One region of the Leclercia sp. CFBP8987 genome, then DNA from elsewhere that is predicted to be linked to it. Evidence: predicted binding sites of a transcription regulator. Region 1 holds the regulator's gene; each other region holds the start of a gene.
What was found. Region 1 encodes LexA, which represses DNA repair genes until DNA is damaged. Its sites were predicted from a motif close to TNCTGTATGTACATACAGNA; they were not measured.
Positions count from the first base shown of each region.

Region 2: a site for LexA is predicted at 2,975-2,994, ahead of SOM40_RS12260 (YebG family protein). Genes of this name have one in related genera too.
Region 3: a site for LexA is predicted at 3,100-3,119, ahead of uvrB (excinuclease ABC subunit UvrB). Genes of this name have one in related genera too.

Region 1 is NZ_CM188255.1:261,859-267,677, forward strand. It holds gene ubiA (4-hydroxybenzoate octaprenyltransferase) at 1-79, shown strand, start outside; gene plsB (glycerol-3-phosphate 1-O-acyltransferase PlsB) at 174-2,594, opposite strand; gene SOM40_RS01240 (diacylglycerol kinase) at 2,750-3,118, shown strand; gene lexA (transcriptional repressor LexA) at 3,228-3,836, shown strand; gene dinF (MATE family efflux transporter DinF) at 3,909-5,228, shown strand; gene SOM40_RS01255 (CsbD family protein) at 5,370-5,579, shown strand; gene zur (zinc uptake transcriptional repressor Zur) at 5,649-5,819, opposite strand, start outside.
Region 2 is NZ_CM188255.1:2,560,909-2,566,727, forward strand. It holds gene dsbG (thiol:disulfide interchange protein DsbG) at 1-389, opposite strand, end outside; gene SOM40_RS12250 (protein-disulfide reductase DsbD family protein) at 386-2,407, opposite strand; gene SOM40_RS12255 (copper-binding protein) at 2,454-2,789, opposite strand; gene SOM40_RS12260 (YebG family protein) at 3,008-3,331, shown strand; gene SOM40_RS12265 (LysR substrate-binding domain-containing protein) at 3,424-3,897, opposite strand; gene SOM40_RS12270 (LysR family transcriptional regulator) at 3,926-4,330, opposite strand; gene SOM40_RS12275 (winged helix-turn-helix transcriptional regulator) at 4,331-4,717, opposite strand; gene SOM40_RS12280 (NAD(P)-dependent alcohol dehydrogenase) at 4,830-5,819, shown strand, end outside.
Region 3 is NZ_CM188255.1:1,391,914-1,397,732, forward strand. It holds gene bioF (8-amino-7-oxononanoate synthase) at 1-355, shown strand, start outside; gene bioC (malonyl-ACP O-methyltransferase BioC) at 339-1,094, shown strand; gene bioD (dethiobiotin synthase) at 1,087-1,812, shown strand; gene SOM40_RS06610 (ABC transporter ATP-binding protein) at 1,751-2,449, opposite strand; gene uvrB (excinuclease ABC subunit UvrB) at 3,195-5,210, shown strand; gene yvcK (uridine diphosphate-N-acetylglucosamine-binding protein YvcK) at 5,307-5,819, opposite strand, start outside.

The sequences.
Region 1 (5,819 bases):
CTGTTTTAAAGCGTTTCTGAACAATAACTACGTCGGTCTGGTGCTGTTCCTGGGGCTGGCGGTGAGTTACCTGGCGTAAAAAAAGCCGGGTGGCGGCTTCGCCTTACCCGGCCTACATATTGTGCCGAATCGTAGGCCGGGTAAGCGTGAGCGCCACCCGGCTTTTTTACGCACTACTCGCCCTGCGTCGCGCTCTCAATCGTTAAGCGCACGTCTGAGGTAATCAGGTCCGCCAACATCTGGTACACCTTCATCGTCTCGGCCGGCTCGGCATCACCGCTGTCGCTGATATAGCCCTCGTCGCGTAGCGTCAACACCAGCGAACTGAACACCGCTTTATCGAAGAACTCCGGCGCGTTGATGCCGTGCAGCATCGACAGGCGCTGTGCCAGGGTGCGGCTCTCTTTCTCCAGCGTCCCGCGGTTGATCGACGGGTTGGCGCTCAGCAGCCAGAAGGTAATGGCGTAGCGCTGCACGGTTTCGCGTGCCCCCGCCGCCAGCAGCTGCAGCGTGCGTGCCCGGGACGGATTGATCAGCAGAATGTCATCTCTCTGCGAAATCAGCTCCTGGCGGGTCAGCTCTTCAATCTGCTTATCCAGCACCTCTGCCAGCTCGTCGTTGTCCCAGCGCAGGAACAGCTCGGCTTTCAGCATCGGGTAGAGGGCAGTCACATGCTCCAGCAGCGCCTGACGGGTGATCTGGCGATGCTGGGTGATGATGGCCGCCATCAGCGAAGGCAGCATCAGCATATGCGCAATGTTGTTGCGGTAGTAGGTCATCAGTACCGCCTGCTCGCGCGGCAGAATGATGATATCGCCGATGGTGTCCTTCTCGACCTCGAACTTGTTCATCTGCAGCGCGTGCTCGAGCAACTCGTTGGCGCTGGCGGTCGGCACCGTGGCATCTTCCGCGTACGGCACGTTGCGCAACAGGTTCAGGTAGCAGTCGAGCTGCTCGAGCAGCTGTTCGCGGGTGAGCGAGCGCTGGCGAGAGCCCAGCAGGGCGGTAGAACACAGGTTCATGGCGTTAGCCGCCCCGGCGTTGTTAATACGCACCATCAGATCGGCAGCAATGGCATTCACCGTTGGCGTCAGCCAGGCCGGACGTACCGCTTCGATCGGATCGATAGACTCGCGCCACTCCGGTACCCGGTTGTTCAGGTAGGTCATCAGCGGCATCGGTTCACCGAAGTTGACATACCCCTGACCGAGGTTACGCAGCTTGCTCAGACCACGCAGCATCTGCAGCAGGCTCTCTTTCTCTTTGGTGGCGCCGCGCAGCTCTTTGGCGTAGGTACCCACTTCCATCACGTGCTCGTAACCAATGTAAATCGGCACCAGGGTGATTGGACGCGTACCGCCACGCAGCATCGCCTGAATGGTCATCGACAGGGTGCCGGTCTTCGGATCGAGCAAACGCCCGGTACGGGAACGGCCACCCTCCACGAAATATTCCACCGAGTAGCCACGGCTGAACAGCTCGCCCAGATACTCACGGAACACCGTCGAGTAGAGCTTATTGCCTTTAAAGGTACGGCGAATAAAGAACGCACCCAGACGGCGGAAGATCGGGCCTGCCGGCCAGAAGTTGAGGTTGATCCCCGCAGCAATGTGCGGCGGCACCAGCCCCTGGTGATAGAGCACGTACGAGAGCAGCAGGTAGTCCATGTGGCTGCGGTGGCAGGGCACATAGACAATCTCATGGCCGTCGTGGGCAAGCTGGCGCACACGCTCGGCGTTGTGCACGTTAATCCCCTGATAGAGCCGGTTCCAGGTAAAGCTCAGGATACGGTCGCTAAGGCGGATCATCTCGTAGGAGAAGTTAGCCGCAATCTCTTCCATCAGGGCGATGGCGTTTTGCTGCGCCTTCTCATGGGAGATTTTTTTGCTGCGCGCTTCGTCTTCAACGGCGCGGGCAATGGCTTTTGAGGCCAGCAGCTTATTAAACAGATCCTGACGCGCGGGCAGGCGTGGGCCTACCGCAGCCAGACGCTGACGGGCAAAGTGCATACGCGCCACGCGGGCCAGCTTCTGGGCGATGGTCTTATCCGTGCCGTGCTCATCGGCCATCCGGCGCAGTGAGACTGACGGCGAAAAACGGACAAAGCTGTCGCGGCCCAGCCAGTTGACGGCGAAAAACTTCTGCACCCCATTGAGCATGCGCAACGGCGGATTCTCTTCGCCCTTATCGCGCCCCGGACGACGGCCAAACATCACCGACACGGGGACCATCTGCACGTCCAGCAGCGGGTTGCTGCGGTGCAGATCGAGGTAGTCGTGGAACAGCTTGATCGACTCTTCTTTCGGCGTGTACCAGGTGAACACACGAGGGCCACCGTGGATAAAGATGTAGCGCGGCAGCAGGGTGCCGTCGATCTCCAGCGGCTCCAGCGGATCGGGAAGATCGTGCGCCAGGCATTGGGCGCGCAGCGTCAGCAAGTCTGCCTTCGAGTTATAAGGCAACACATACATAATAGGACGCGAGGTATCGAGTCCTAATTCCAGCGTGGGAACCGCCGGGATAGACTTGCTTTTTACCAGGACGCTTAATGGTAAATTAAGTAATTTGTAGTAAATTCGTGGCCAGCCAGACATAAACGATGTAAAGCCTCTGGTTAAAAATGCAATTGCGGCGCAAGGATAACAGAAAGCGCGCAAGATTTCTGTTGTTACCCGTCATACTTCCGGGGGCGGCGCATAGCGCTTAAGCCACCGTTTCTGACGCTATTTTCGAAGAAAGGTTTCTTTTAATGGCCAATAATACCACTGGGTTAACCCGAATCATTAAAGCTGCCGGTTATTCATGGAAAGGCATCCGTGCTGCCTGGATCAATGAAGCCGCATTTCGCCAGGAGGGGGTTGCGGTCGCCGTGGCGATTATTATTGCCTGCTGGCTGGATGTTGATCCTATCACCCGCGTATTGCTGATTGGCTCGGTGATGTTGGTGATGATAGTCGAAATTCTGAACAGTGCGATCGAGGCGGTAGTCGACCGCATTGGCACTGATTTTCACGAGCTCTCGGGCCGGGCGAAAGATATGGGCTCTGCCGCGGTGCTGATGGCGATTATCGTTGCGTTGTTTACCTGGGTCACGCTGCTTTGGGGACATTTACGATAAGCCTTCAGAAACCGAACAAGTCTCTGGTTTTTTATGCGGTTTGTGGTTCCAAAATCACCTTTAGCTGTATATACTCACAGCATAACTGTATATACACCCAGGGGGCGGAATGAAAGCGTTAACGACCAGGCAGCAAGAGGTGTTTGATCTCATTCGGGATCATATCAGCCAGACGGGTATGCCGCCGACGCGTGCAGAAATCGCGCAGCGTCTGGGCTTCCGTTCTCCAAACGCCGCTGAAGAGCACCTTAAGGCACTGGCGCGCAAGGGTGTGCTTGAGATTGTCTCCGGTGCGTCTCGCGGTATTCGTCTGCTGATTGAAGCCGAAGAGGGCCTTCCGCTCGTCGGTCGCGTCGCCGCTGGTGAACCGCTGCTGGCGCAACAGCATATCGAAGGCCACTATCAGGTCGATCCTGGCATGTTTAAACCGAGCGCAGATTTTCTGCTGCGCGTAAGCGGCATGTCGATGAAAGACATCGGTATTCTCGACGGCGATCTGCTGGCGGTGCATAAAACGCAGGACGTGCGTAACGGCCAGGTGGTTGTGGCGCGTATCGACGACGAAGTGACCGTTAAGCGCCTGAAAAAGCAGGGCAATACCGTACAACTGCTGCCGGAAAACAGTGAGTTTTCCCCGATTGTTGTCGACCTGCGTGAAAATAACTTCTCCATCGAAGGCCTGGCGGTTGGCGTCATCCGCAACGGTGAGTGGTTATAACTGCTTTCTGACAGACTGCGGCCCTGTCGCAGTCTGCTTCTTCTGCTTCTTCTGCTTCCGGCGAACATTCTCATGTCTCTCCTGACTGCTTCCGATAAGGCGTTGTGGCGTCTTGCACTTCCTATGATCGTCTCCAATATCAGCGTCCCTCTGCTTGGGCTGGTGGATACGGCAGTAATTGGTCATCTCGATTCGCCCATCTATCTGGGCGGTGTCGCCATCGGCGCGACGGCAACCAGCTTCCTGTTTATGCTGCTGCTCTTCTTGCGCATGAGCACCACCGGGCTTACCGCCCAGGCCTATGGCGCGAAAGATCCGCTGCGTCTGGCCCGGGCGTTGGTACAGCCGCTGATCCTGGCTCTGGGTGCCGGATTATTGATTGTGCTGTTGCGCACGCCACTTATCGATCTGGCCCTGCATATCGTCGGTGGCAGCGAGGCCGTTCTCCATCAGGCGCGACGCTTCCTTGAAATACGCTGGCTCAGCGCCCCGGCATCGCTGGCTAACCTGGTCCTGCTGGGCTGGCTGTTGGGCGTTCAGTATGCCCGGGCGCCGGTGATCCTGCTGGTGGTGGGTAACCTGCTCAATATCGTGCTGGATCTCTGGCTGGTGATGGGTTTGCAGATGAACGTGCAGGGCGCGGCCCTGGCGACCGCTATCGCAGAATATGCCACCCTGGCGATCGGCCTGTGGATGGTGTGGCGGGTGCTGGCCCTGCGCGGTATTTCGCTGGCGTTGCTGAAGGCAAGCTGGCGGGGCAATATCCGCAAGCTGCTGGCCCTCAATCGCGACATCATGCTGCGCTCGCTGCTGCTGCAACTCTGTTTCGGGGCGCTGACGGTAATGGGTGCGCGGCTGGGGCCGGAGATTATCGCCGTCAACGCCGTGCTGATGACCCTGCTGACCTTTACCGCCTACGCCCTGGATGGCTTCGCCTATGCGGTCGAAGCGCACTCCGGGCAGGCCTATGGTGCCCGGGAAAGCGGTCAACTGCGGGAAGTGTGGCGGGCGGCCTGCCGTCAGTCCGGCCTGGTGGCGCTGGCCTTTGCGCTCATCTATGCCCTGGCAGGCGACAACATCATTGCCCTGCTGACCTCGCTACCCGAGCTGCGCGCGCTGGCGAGCCACTATCTTATCTGGCAGGTGGTGTTACCGGTGGTGGGCGTCTGGTGCTATTTGCTGGATGGCATGTTTATCGGCGCAACCCGCGGAGCAGAGATGCGCAACAGCATGGCCGTGGCGGCCGCCGGGTTTGGCCTGACGCTGTTCACCCTACCGTGGCTGGGTAATCACGGTCTGTGGCTGGCTTTGAGCGTGTTCCTGGCCCTGCGTGGGCTCTCTCTGGCGTGGATTTGGCACCGGCACTGGCGCAACGGAACCTGGTTTCTGTAGCGGCTTCGCTTGGCCAAATGGTAAAAGATTCCGAATAACAAACCTAACGCCGCAGGCTTATCTATAATTATTATCACGTCCAGCACGAAACGTATTTTAGGACGAACTTAACCTTAACGACCGAACGAAGAGGAATCGATGATGAATAAAGACCAAGTCGGCGGTAACTGGAAGCAATTTAAAGGTAAAGTAAAAGAACAGTGGGGCGATCTGACTGATGACGATATGACCGTCATTGAAGGTAAACGTGACCAGCTGGTGGGTAAAATCCAGGAACGCTATGGTTATGAGAAAGACCAGGCGGAGAAAGAAGTTGGTGACTGGGAAACCCGTAACAACTATCGCTGGTAATTAACCTATACCCGCAGGTACACGGATGTACGCCCAGGGCGACCTTTCAGGTCGCCCGTTTTTTTGCCCTCAGCGCGGCTTTTTCTTCAGCTGGATAGAGTGATCGTGCTGACAATCTTCCTGATGGCGACAGGCTTCCACTTCCACGCAGTTGCGGCACAGACCGTGCGCTTCAATCACGTTGTGGCGCAGAGCAAACCCCATCTTCGCTGCCAGGGTATGCATGATATCTTCCACCCC
Region 2 (5,819 bases), 2.3 Mb from region 1:
GGGCAGAAGGGATCGGCAAATACCACCACCTGGCACTTCGCATCCGGGCTGCCTTCTGCGATCCCTGGCGCGGCGGTAAGCTGCTTCCACATCTCGCGCCCGGCGGGAATATAAATCTCATCATTAATGATTTTTTCGCTCAGGTTATTTCCCTCGGCATCATACATATAGCCTGAAATCACATGCTTTTTATCCGGGGTAAGATAAAGCGTGACGCCCATGTCCTGATATTTACCCAACCAGCCTTCCACGCCACCGGGGGCGCTGAACGGCTTAATAATTTCAATGCCCTGCTTCTGCACTTGTTTAACTGCTTCAGGTAAGTCAGTGGTCTGCGCCTGCGTGGTGGCGCTTATCAGTAAAATTAACAGGGTCAGGATCTTGTTCATTGTTTTTCCTCAGTGAAATCAGGTGATGTGGCTGCATTCGCACTCATCAGGGTGGTCAGCAGCGCGTCTTTACTAAGCAGGGATGGCAGCACGTGCCCCTGCGGAATTGCAGGGCCAAAAACAGCGTTAAAAGGAATGCCACTGGCGCCGTAGCGGCGCAGGAATCGCTCGATTTCAGCAGAAGGCTGACTCCAGTTTCCCTGCAGCAATACAACGTCGTCGCGGTTTAAGGCAGCGATCACCTCAGGGCGATGAAGAACCAGCACTTCGTTCACCCGGCAGTTAAGGCACCAGTCGGCGGTGATATCCACCAGCACGCGCTTTCTGGCATTCAGCGCCTCACTGAGCGCCGCTTCGCTGAGCGGTTGCCAGTTCAGGGGGGAGTCGTCCTTCCCCTGGGGCTGGGGAGCCAGAAAAGCATACAGCCCCGCGCCAAACAGCACGCCAAACACCAGACTGCGCAGATTTTCTTTGTGGTTCGGCATGGCCTTCGCGCAACGGAAAAGGAAAAACGCCACCATCAGGCCGCCGCCGATCAGCACATAGCGTGCGCCCCACTCCTTTACCAGCAGCGACATCAGCCAGATACAGGAGCCCAGCATCAGGAGCACCAGCCCCAGACGCAGTTTTCCCATCCAGGGACCGGGTTTAGGCAGCCAGCGCGCCACGCCGGGAACCATGCTGATCGCCAGCCAGGGAAGACTCATCCCAAGCCCCAGCACCAGGAAGATGAGCCACAGCTGATGCACCGGTGCCGCTAACGCGAAGGTGACAGCAGTGCCAAGGAATGGCGCTGTACAGGGCGTGGCAAGCAGGGTCGCAAAGGCGCCTTCAAGAAAACTCCCGCCGATACCGTTGCCACCGGCGGTAGCCAGCCGGGTGGACAGAGCGGAAGGCAGGCGGATTTCAAGCAGGCCGGCCAGACTGAAACAAAAAATCCAGGTCACCAGCACCATAGCGGCGATGAACCAGGGGCTCTGGAACTGAAACCCCCAGCCAATCCAGGCCCCGGATAACCGCAGGCCGGTAATGACCGCCGCCAGCACCAGAAACGAGAACATTATCCCGGCCGCCGTTGCCAGGAAACGCACCCGCGTCTGACGGCGGCTGCTTTCTGCCAGAGTCATCAGCGAAGCGAGTTTTATCCCGAGGACAGGCAGAACACAGGGCATCAGGTTGAGGATAAGGCCACCCGCTAACGCCACGGCCATGATCTGCCACAGCGTGGTGGACGAACTGATATCAACCCGGAGTTGCTGGCTCTGCGCACCATCGCTGACCAGCAGAGAGAGCGGCGGCAACCCGGAGGCCTCCAGCGGTTTTCCCTGGCTATCGCTGACGTTAAACCGGGCGGTCAGCGTGTCACCGAGGATCGCGGTCTGCGGCGACGACAGATTCACCCCCGTCGGGTTGTCAGGAAAGAGATCGGGCTGGGACCAGCCTTCCGGGGAGGTCAGTTTGACGGTCAGCGTGTCATTGTCAGCGGCGACGGATTTAACCGCCACAGGACCGTTATCTGGCGGAACCGCGCGCATCGCGTTGTCCCAGGCATCGGCAAACTGCGCTGACGGACCGGTGGCCAGGTTGATATCCAGCGGGAAGGTATTGACCACGCAGAGCGTGCTGCACAGCGAAAGCGTCAGTTTCCCGCGCAATCGCTGCCGCTCATCGGTGGCCACGTCGAGCGGAAACACAACGCGGCGATCGTAGCCAACTGAACTGAAGCCAGCAGAATCAAAGCGGACAGGCCGGGGCCAGTGCCACTGCGTTTTGGCCTGCGGCTCCCACGCAATCACCGGCCGAAAGCCGCCGTCACCGGGGGTACGCCAGTAGGTTTTCCACCCTTCATTAGGGGTCACGTCCAGCAGCAGACGAACTTTCCCCTCTGCGGGCGCATCATGCCAGACGTGAACCTGAGCATGGGAATTTTCAGGCTTCATCGACCAGCCCGGTACCGCAGCTGAGGCCGCAGACAGGCTGAATAACAGGAACCACAGGCTCCTGAAAAAGGTTTTCATCTATTTTCTCCGTAAAAAATTAACTAAACAGGAACGTCCAGTTCAGTCATTCACGGAAAACGCAGTTTTTGAGGTGTATTCGAAGTAAAGGCGGTCGAAAAAGGATCACCGGTCTCGGCAGGACGCTGATTTTGATCAGCACCGCTAACACCAGAACCAGCAGACCGGGTAACAGCAGAAGCGTATCGAAATGGAGGGGTTGGGCGTTCAGCAGCGAGTGGGCGCTGAGCTCACAGGGGGACAAGGCGGGCGACACGCGCTCCTGCACGCTGTTTTCAGCGCTCAGGGAGAGCGCGGCGGCTTTCACCTGCATGTTATGCAGGATACTCGCCCGCTGAGTCAGGCAGATCAGCATGACAAAACAGGCAACCACCAGAAGCACGATGGCTTTCAGTTGCCTGTTTTTTTGATGAGCCGGACCCGTCAGGATATTCATGGGCAATGAGAATAGTGAGCGGCGCGCCTGCGGGCAAGCGGCAATTTGTAAAGGAATGCCAACCCAAGCGGTCTCCTCACCTTCTACCTAACGATGTCATTTTTTGCTGCAACAAAAACCCGGAGCTGTTATACTGTATATAATTACAGTACGGAGGGCGCATAATGGCTGTTGAAACAAAATTTGTTGTCGTAAGAAAAGGTGAAGAGAAAATGACATTTGCCAGTAAGAAAGAGGCTGACGCTCACGACAAACTGCTCGACCTGGCAGAAGCGTTCACCGACTGGCTGTTGCAAAGCGAAATGCAGATGGATGAAACCCAGGCTGAGAATCTTGGGCTATATCTGGCCGAGCAGAAAGAGGCCGTGCAACATATTCTGCGTACCAGCAAGCTTCCTGAGCTGAATGCCGCACCTGCAACAGATAAAATAGAGTCAGATGCAGATACCGCTGGCAGTAAAAAAATCAGAGCCGTTAAAGCAGCCTGATCGCCAGAACAGATCATCACTGAACCTGTCGCCGTGAGTGGGAAACCGCTCGCGGCTTTTTTTATGGGGGGTATGGTTGCCGGATACGCTTTTCAGGCGTGATGCCCGGAAAGTCTCTCTACCATCCAGTCAATGAAGAGCCGGAGACGCGCATTCAACTGCTTCGTTGGCGGATAAATTATTGATACAGGAAATCGTGTATGGGTCGCGTCTTCAAGAAGGGGAACGAGCTGCCCTGACTGAAGAAAGCTTTTTGCTACAGAAGCGTGTGTTTGCCCTACTCCCATGCCGCGCACAAGCATATTGATCAGCGCAGCACTGTCATTCGTGGCGATATCGAAGTTAAGCACCTGCTTTTCACCGCCCCGGTTCCGGAAACGAAGAGGCCAGGCTTCTCCTGTCGCGGCGCTGAAGTAACCCACCACCCTGTGCCCGTTTTCAAGGTCAGCGACACGCCTGGGTACACCAAACTTTTCAAGATAGTCAGGGCTTGCGCAGGTCACTAAGCGATCTTTATATAAGGTTCGGCCAATCAGAGACGAATCCGCCAGCTCGCCCGCGCGAATAACGCAGTCTACTCCCTTTCAATAAGGTTTACTGGCCGGTCGCCGATCCCCAGCACGAGCTGGATATGAGGATGGCGTTCCCGAAACTCGTCGAGAATGGGGAGCAACACAAAGTTGGCGAGTGAAGATCGATTCGCAGCCTTCCTTTAGCCGCAGCGCCCCTGTCCCGCATGGCAGATTCAGTCTCATCCAGCCTGGCGACAAGCCTGCTGATTCTCTGGTAATACTCAGCGCCTTCGATCGTTAAGGTAACCGATCGCGTCGTGCGCTGTATCAGCTTGATGCCAAGGTGCGCTTCAAGATCCTTGAGCGCTTTACTGACAGTAGAGCGTGGCAACCCCAGGTGTGCAGCGGCCTTAGTGAATGAGCGCGTTTCAACGATGCGCTGGAATGTGCGAAGCCCACCAGGCGGCAGGCCGCTGTTGCAAAGCAGTCAGCTGGACGTCGCCGCCTGATAACAGGCTTCCATTTCATCCAGCGCGGACTGATTTTCTAACCCCCACTGGTACATTTGCTCAATGGGTTCGGCAAAGGTTCTGCCAAGTGGGGTCAGACGGTAATCGACTTTGGGGGGGATTACGTCATACACATGGCGGGCGATCAACCCTCGCTGCTCCAGCTCTTTCAGCGTCTGGAACAGCATTTTCTTCGAAATCCCCTGCAGGCTGCGCTGTAACTCACCCGTGCGGGCACGTTCATCCGGCCAGTGGTACAGCGCGTGCAGCACCATCGTGCTCCATTTCACAGAAAAGAGATCCATCAGGCGGCGCGGCGGCGAGTCCGCATAGAAAAAGAGTTTACCCTCAACCCAGGCTGGCATTGTTCTTCCCTCTGCTTATGGTCACCAAATGGTGACTACTATCAATATGGAACCCTGTTGACTATAGTCTGCCCCCTTGAGTTAACCAACACCAGCACATTCCTGAGGTAAGATGAAAATCAACGCTTTAGTCGCACATGACGCGGCACAACCTTTAGTATCAGGCCAGGTTTCGCTGCGCGCCTTACAAAAGCAGGATGTCAAAATCGAGATCCTCTATTGCGGCGTGTGCCACTCCGATCTCCATATGGCGCGTAACGAATGGGCGGTGAGTGAGTACCCCCTGGTACCGGGACATGAAATCGTCGGACGCGTGGTGGAGACTGGAGACGAAGCCAGCCATTTTAAACCCGGTGATATCGTCGGTGTGGGGGTAATGGTCGACTCCTGCCGCGAGTGCCATTTCTGCAAACACCACGAAGAGCAGTACTGTGAGGCGGGGTTTACGGCAACCTACAATGGCATTGATAAATATACCGGCGACAGAACCCGGGGCGGCTATGCCCAGAGCATCATTGTCGATCAACATTTTGTTGTTTCTGTACCGCAAAACCTGCCGCTTGCCGGAGTTGCACCGCTGTTGTGTGCGGGCGTGACTGTCTGGTCGCCGCTACGCCATTTCAATGTCAAAGCAGGCGATCGTGTGGGTGTGGTGGGCCTGGGTGGATTAGGCCATATGGCCGTGAAGCTTGCCAGTGCGATGGGGGCGGAAGTGACGCTGTTTACCACCTCCCCCGGGAAGGGCGACGATGCCCGTCGTCTGGGGGCAAAACAGGTCGTGGTATCGCGAGATGCCGCGCAAATGGCTGCCTGCCAGACCTCGCTCGATTTTATCATCGACTGCGTAGCGGCCCCGCACGACCTGGACCCTTATCTGGCAACGCTGAAAACCAATGGCCGCCTGGTATTGATCGGCATTCCGGACCAGCCACACAACTCGCCGAATATTACCCCCATGGTGTTCCGACGTTTAAGCATCAGCGGGTCGTCGATTGGCAGCATTCAGGAAACCCAGGAGATGTTGAACTTCTGCGGCGAACACAATATTACCGCCGAGGTTGAAACGATCGGCGGCGAGGATATTGAGGCTGCCTTTGCCCGC
Region 3 (5,819 bases), 1.1 Mb from region 1:
GCCGCCTGCCCAGGCGGTGGCGCTGCTGGCGGCGTTTAACGTTATTCGCAGCGACGAGGGCGAAATGCGTCGCCAGCGGCTGGCAGCTTTGATCGACCAGTTCCGCGCGGGCGTGCGCGATCTGCCGGTGCAGATCACCGCCTCGCAGAGCGCCATTCAGCCGCTGATCGTCGGCGAAAACGCACGCGCCCTGCACCTGGCGCAGAGGCTCAGAGAGCGGGGGATCTGGGTAACGGCCATTCGTCCCCCCACCGTCCCGGCGGGCACGGCGCGCCTGCGCCTGACCCTGACGGCGGCCCATCAACCGGCGGATATCACCGCGTTAGTGGAGGCGCTGCATGTCGCAGGTGAATAAACAGGCGATTGCCGCCGCCTTCGGCCGGGCGGCGCAGAGTTATTCCCGCCACGATGCACTCCAGCGGCAAAGTGCCGACGGGCTGCGGGCCTTTCTGGCAGAGACCCGGTTCGCCAGCGTGCTGGATGCTGGCTGCGGCCCGGGGAGCAACAGCCTGGCATGGCGCCAGACCGGGAGCGTTGTGACGGCGATGGATCTCTGCGCCCCGATGCTGGAGGAGGCGCGCCGCAACCAGGCCGCCGACAGCTATCTGCAGGCCGATATCGAAGCCATTCCGCTGGCCGATGCGCAGTTCAGCCTGGTCTGGAGCCATCTGGCGGTGCAGTGGTGCGCCAGCCTGCCCCGGGCGCTGGCCGAGCTCTGGCGGGTGACGCAGCCGGGGGGCAAGGTGGCTTTCACCACGCTGCTCAACGGCTCGCTGCCGGAGCTGAATCAGGCCTGGCAGGCAGTGGACACCCAGCCGCACGCCAACCGCTTTCTGAGCGGGCAGCAGGTGAGCGATGCCCTCTCCGGCTGGCAATACCGCTGTGCGGTTCAGACCGTCACCCTGCTGTTTGACGATGCGCTTAGCGCCATGCACTCCCTGAAGGGGATCGGCGCCACCCATCTGCACGCCGGGCGGGCCGATAAGCCGTTAACCCGCGGCCAGCTGCAGCAACTGGCGCAGGCCTGGCCTCAGCAGGCGGGAAAATTCCCGCTCTCTTATCAACTTTTTCATGGAATTATCGAACGTGACTGAACGTTATTTTGTCACCGGTACCGACACTGAAGTCGGTAAAACCGTCGCCAGTACCGCCCTGTTACAGGCCGCACGAGCGCTGGGCCGCCACACCGCTGGCTACAAACCGGTGGCCTCCGGCAGCGAGATGACTGCGCAGGGGCTGCGCAACAGCGATGCTCTGGCATTACAGCGCAACAGCAGCCTGGCGCTGAGCTACCCGGCGGTGAATCCCTATACCTTCGCCGAGCCGACGTCGCCGCATATCGTCAGCGCTGACGAGCAGCGGCCCATTGAGTTTGCCACCCTCTCGGCAGGATTGCGGGCGCTGGAGATCCAGGCTGACTGGGTGCTGGTGGAAGGGGCGGGCGGCTGGTTCACGCCGCTGTCCCAGGAGCAGACCTTCGCCGACTGGGTGATGGCCGAGCGCCTGCCGGTGATCCTGGTGGTGGGGGTGAAGTTGGGGTGTATCAACCACGCGATGCTGACCGCGCAGGCGATCCGCCAGGCGGGGCTGCATTTTGCCGGTTGGGTGGCGAACGGGGTGGTAGTGCCCGGCAAACGCCATGCCGAATACATGGCGACGCTCAGACGCGTGCTCTCCGCGCCGCTGCTGGGGGAGATCCCCTGGCTGGGCGAGCAGGCCGACACCTCAGCCGTCGGGCAATACCTCGACCTTACTGCGCTGACGCCGTCGGCCCCATCCAGTGGGCAATCAGCGGGTCATCCAGCTCGCTGACCCGGCCCTGCGCCACGTTTCGCCCCCGGTAAAGCAGGCAAAAGCGATCCGCCACTCGCCGGATCAGGGAGAGGTGCTGCTCGGCCAGCAGCACCGATAGCCCGAGCTCCCGGTTGAACCTCAGCAGCAGCTGCGCCAGCTTGACGGTAAACAGCTGCCCGGTGCCGCGGCTGGGCTCGTCGAGGATCAGCAGGCGAGGGCGGGTCACCAGCGCATTCGCCAGCGCCAGCTGATACTGCTGGTCGTCGTTCAGGCCGGAGGCCCGCAGCTGGCGCAGCGGGTATAGCTCCGGGAAAAACTCAAAAACGTCGCGGCTCAGCGACCCGCCCGCGATGCCTTTCGCCATCTGCGCGATATGCAGATTCTCCTCCACCGTCAGTTGCGAAAAGATCCGCCTGTCCTGCGGCACAACGCTAATTTCCGTCCCGGCCTGGTGTACTGCACCGGGAGCCTCGTGCCAGACCATGGTACCGCTGGCGATAGGCAGCAGGCCGGCAATACAGCTCACGAGGGTGGTTTTCCCCATCCCGGGTAGCCCGACGACGCCGGTGCAGACGCCAGGAGGGAGATCGAGGTCAACATTCCACAGGGTGTGGCGATCCCCGTAATACTGATTTACGGCGCGCAGGCTTAACATGGTAATGCTCCTTTTCAGGTAACGGCGACCTTGATACTCTGCAAGACTCTTGCCACTGCCCGGGAAACGGCGATTAAAGCTCCTTTTTTAAGAATTGGCTCAAAAATCAGCACGACGAGGCCCGAACCCTGCACCGCGTCGGGGCCCTGAATGAGGTTGCTGGTGCAGGTGCTATTTTGGTTAAAATGTGAGTAGTGCCTCACCAATTCTTTCGCTGTTTTTTGTCATAAGATCGCCATAATTGGGTGATAAAAATTTTTTACCGCCCCGCTGTGGGTAAAAACCGGGAACGGGCCGAGTCACGTTCCGTATGGGCTGGAGGCAGTTATCCACTATTCCTGTGGATAACCATGTGCATTAGAGTTAGAAAACACAGGGTAAGCGAGAGAATACGCGGCCTGCGCCTGAATTGCTGCGAAACGCGTCTTTTTGAAAACTTTAATGCAGATCAACGCTTTAAATAAAAGCAATCATTGTCATCAAAGTGTCAATTTGATCGGCTACTGTCCGGCGGCTCGCCTTGACAAATGTTAAAAAACAAAAAATTCTGGGGATAACCGACCCCTGTTGGAATTTTATCCCGTTACAGCCGAAATTTTACGCAGCTTCGCTTGATTCCTGCTGGTGGTGGCACAAAATGGCGCGGATGCTACTGGGTTTATATCCAGTATAAATTACTGGCAAAAATAGCCATGAGGAGTAAAATTACACACCTGCCGTATTAACCATCATCAGGTCGCCGTTCATGAGTAAACCGTTCAAACTGAATTCCGCTTTCCGTCCTTCCGGCGATCAGCCTGAAGCGATTCGCCGTCTGAAAGAGGGGCTGGAGGATGGGCTTGCACACCAGACGCTGCTGGGGGTGACGGGTTCGGGTAAAACCTTTACCGTCGCCAACGTGATCGCCGATCTGCAACGGCCGACGATGGTGCTGGCGCCTAATAAAACCCTGGCCGCGCAGCTGTACGGCGAGATGAAAGAGTTCTTCCCCGATAACGCGGTGGAGTACTTCGTCTCGTACTACGACTACTACCAGCCGGAAGCCTACGTCCCGAGCTCTGATACGTTTATCGAAAAAGATGCCTCGGTGAACGAGCATATCGAGCAGATGCGTCTCTCCGCGACCAAAGCCCTGCTCGAGCGTCGTGACGTGGTGGTGGTGGCTTCGGTGTCCGCCATTTACGGCCTCGGCGACCCCGATCTCTACCTGAAGATGATGCTGCACCTCACCCAGGGGATGATTATCGATCAGCGCGCCATCCTGCGCCGTCTGGCGGAGCTGCAGTACACCCGCAACGATCAGGCGTTCCAGCGCGGTACCTTCCGCGTTCGCGGCGAGGTTATCGACATCTTCCCGGCGGAGTCGGACGACTTCGCGCTGCGCGTGGAGCTGTTCGATGAAGAGGTGGAGCGACTGTCGCTGTTTGACCCGCTGACTGGCCACGTGGAGTCGATTATTCCGCGCTTTACCGTCTACCCGAAAACCCACTACGTCACCCCGCGCGAGCGCATCGTGCAGGCGATGGAAGACATCAAGGTTGAGCTGGCGGATCGCCGCAAAACGCTGCTGGATAATAACAAGCTGCTGGAAGAGCAGCGCATCAGCCAGCGTACCCAGTTTGATCTCGAGATGATGAACGAGCTGGGCTACTGCTCCGGGATCGAAAACTATTCGCGCTATCTCTCTGGCCGTGGGCCGGGCGAGGCGCCGCCAACCCTGTTTGACTACCTGCCGGCGGATGGCCTGCTGGTGGTGGACGAATCCCACGTCACCATTCCGCAAATTGGCGGGATGTACCGCGGCGACCGGGCGCGTAAAGAGACTCTGGTGGAGTATGGCTTCCGCCTGCCGTCAGCGCTGGATAACCGTCCGATGAAGTTTGAAGAGTTTGAGGCGCTGGCGCCGCAGACCATCTACGTTTCCGCGACGCCGGGCAACTACGAGCTGGAGAAATCGGGCGACGAAGTGGTGGATCAGGTGGTGCGTCCCACCGGCCTGCTGGATCCGATTATTGAAGTGCGTCCGGTTGGCACCCAGGTGGACGATCTGCTGTCAGAGATCCGCGCCCGGGCATCCATCAACGAGCGCGTGCTGGTCACCACCCTGACCAAACGCATGGCGGAAGATCTTACCGAATACCTCGAGGAGCACGGCGAGAAGGTGCGCTATCTGCACTCGGATATCGACACCGTGGAGCGTATGGAGATCATCCGCGACCTGCGTCTTGGCGAGTTCGACGTGCTGGTGGGGATCAACCTGCTGCGTGAAGGGCTGGATATGCCGGAAGTGTCGCTGGTGGCGATTCTGGACGCCGACAAAGAGGGCTTCCTGCGCTCCGAGCGCTCGCTGATCCAGACCATCGGTCGTGCGGCGCGTAACGTTAACGGCAAAGCGATTCTCTACGGCGACAAGATCACCCCGTCGATGGCGAAAGCGATCGGCGAAACCGAACGCCGTCGCGAGAAGCAGCAGCAGTACAACGAAGAGCACGGCATCACGCCGCAGGGGCTGAACAAGAAGGTGGTGGATATCCTTGCGCTCGGCCAGAACATCGCCAAAACCAAAGCGAAGGGCCGCGGCAAGTCACGTTCACCGGTGGAGGCCGATACCGTTGCTCTGACGCCAAAAGCGCTGCAGCAGAAAATTCACGAGCTGGAAGGGCAGATGATGCAGCATGCGCAGAACCTGGAGTTCGAAGAGGCGGCGCAGATCCGCGACCAGCTGCATCAGCTGCGGGACCTGTTTATTGCGGCGTCCTAGGTAAAAGCAAAATGGCAGCCTTCGGCTGCCATTTTTAGGGTTTGCACCTTCTCCCTGTGGGAGAAGGCCGGGATGAGGGCATCAGGCTGCGCTATCCTAACCCAACCCCTGCACCGCCTTCTCCAGCGCCACGCGGAGTAAATGCCGGTCATGGCGGTACTTAATGTCGCTCGCTTCGAGCGGCTCCTGCACTACCACCCGGCCTTCCATGCCTGATACATCAGTCCCAGGCCCGACCACCACCGCATCGATAATCTTTTTCCCGACATACTGCTCCATCAGCGCCAGCTTAGCGGACAGCGAAAGCCCGGCGGCGGCAGGGCTGAGCTCGCGACCCAGATTGCCGATGTAGACCACGGGCGCCGGTGTCCTGCGCAGCGCCTGGGCCAGCTCGTTAATCAGCAGCAGCGGCATCAGGCTGGTGTAAAAACTGCCGGGGCCGACCAGAATTAAATCCGCTTCACCAATGGCCTCCACCGCTTCACGGGTCGCCGGAACGGTGGGGTAGAGCATCAGCTCTTTCGGCGGCAGCGCCAGCTGGTCGATATTCACTTCGCCATACACTTCATGGTCGTTACTGTCGATCGCCATTAAATCGACCGGAAGTTC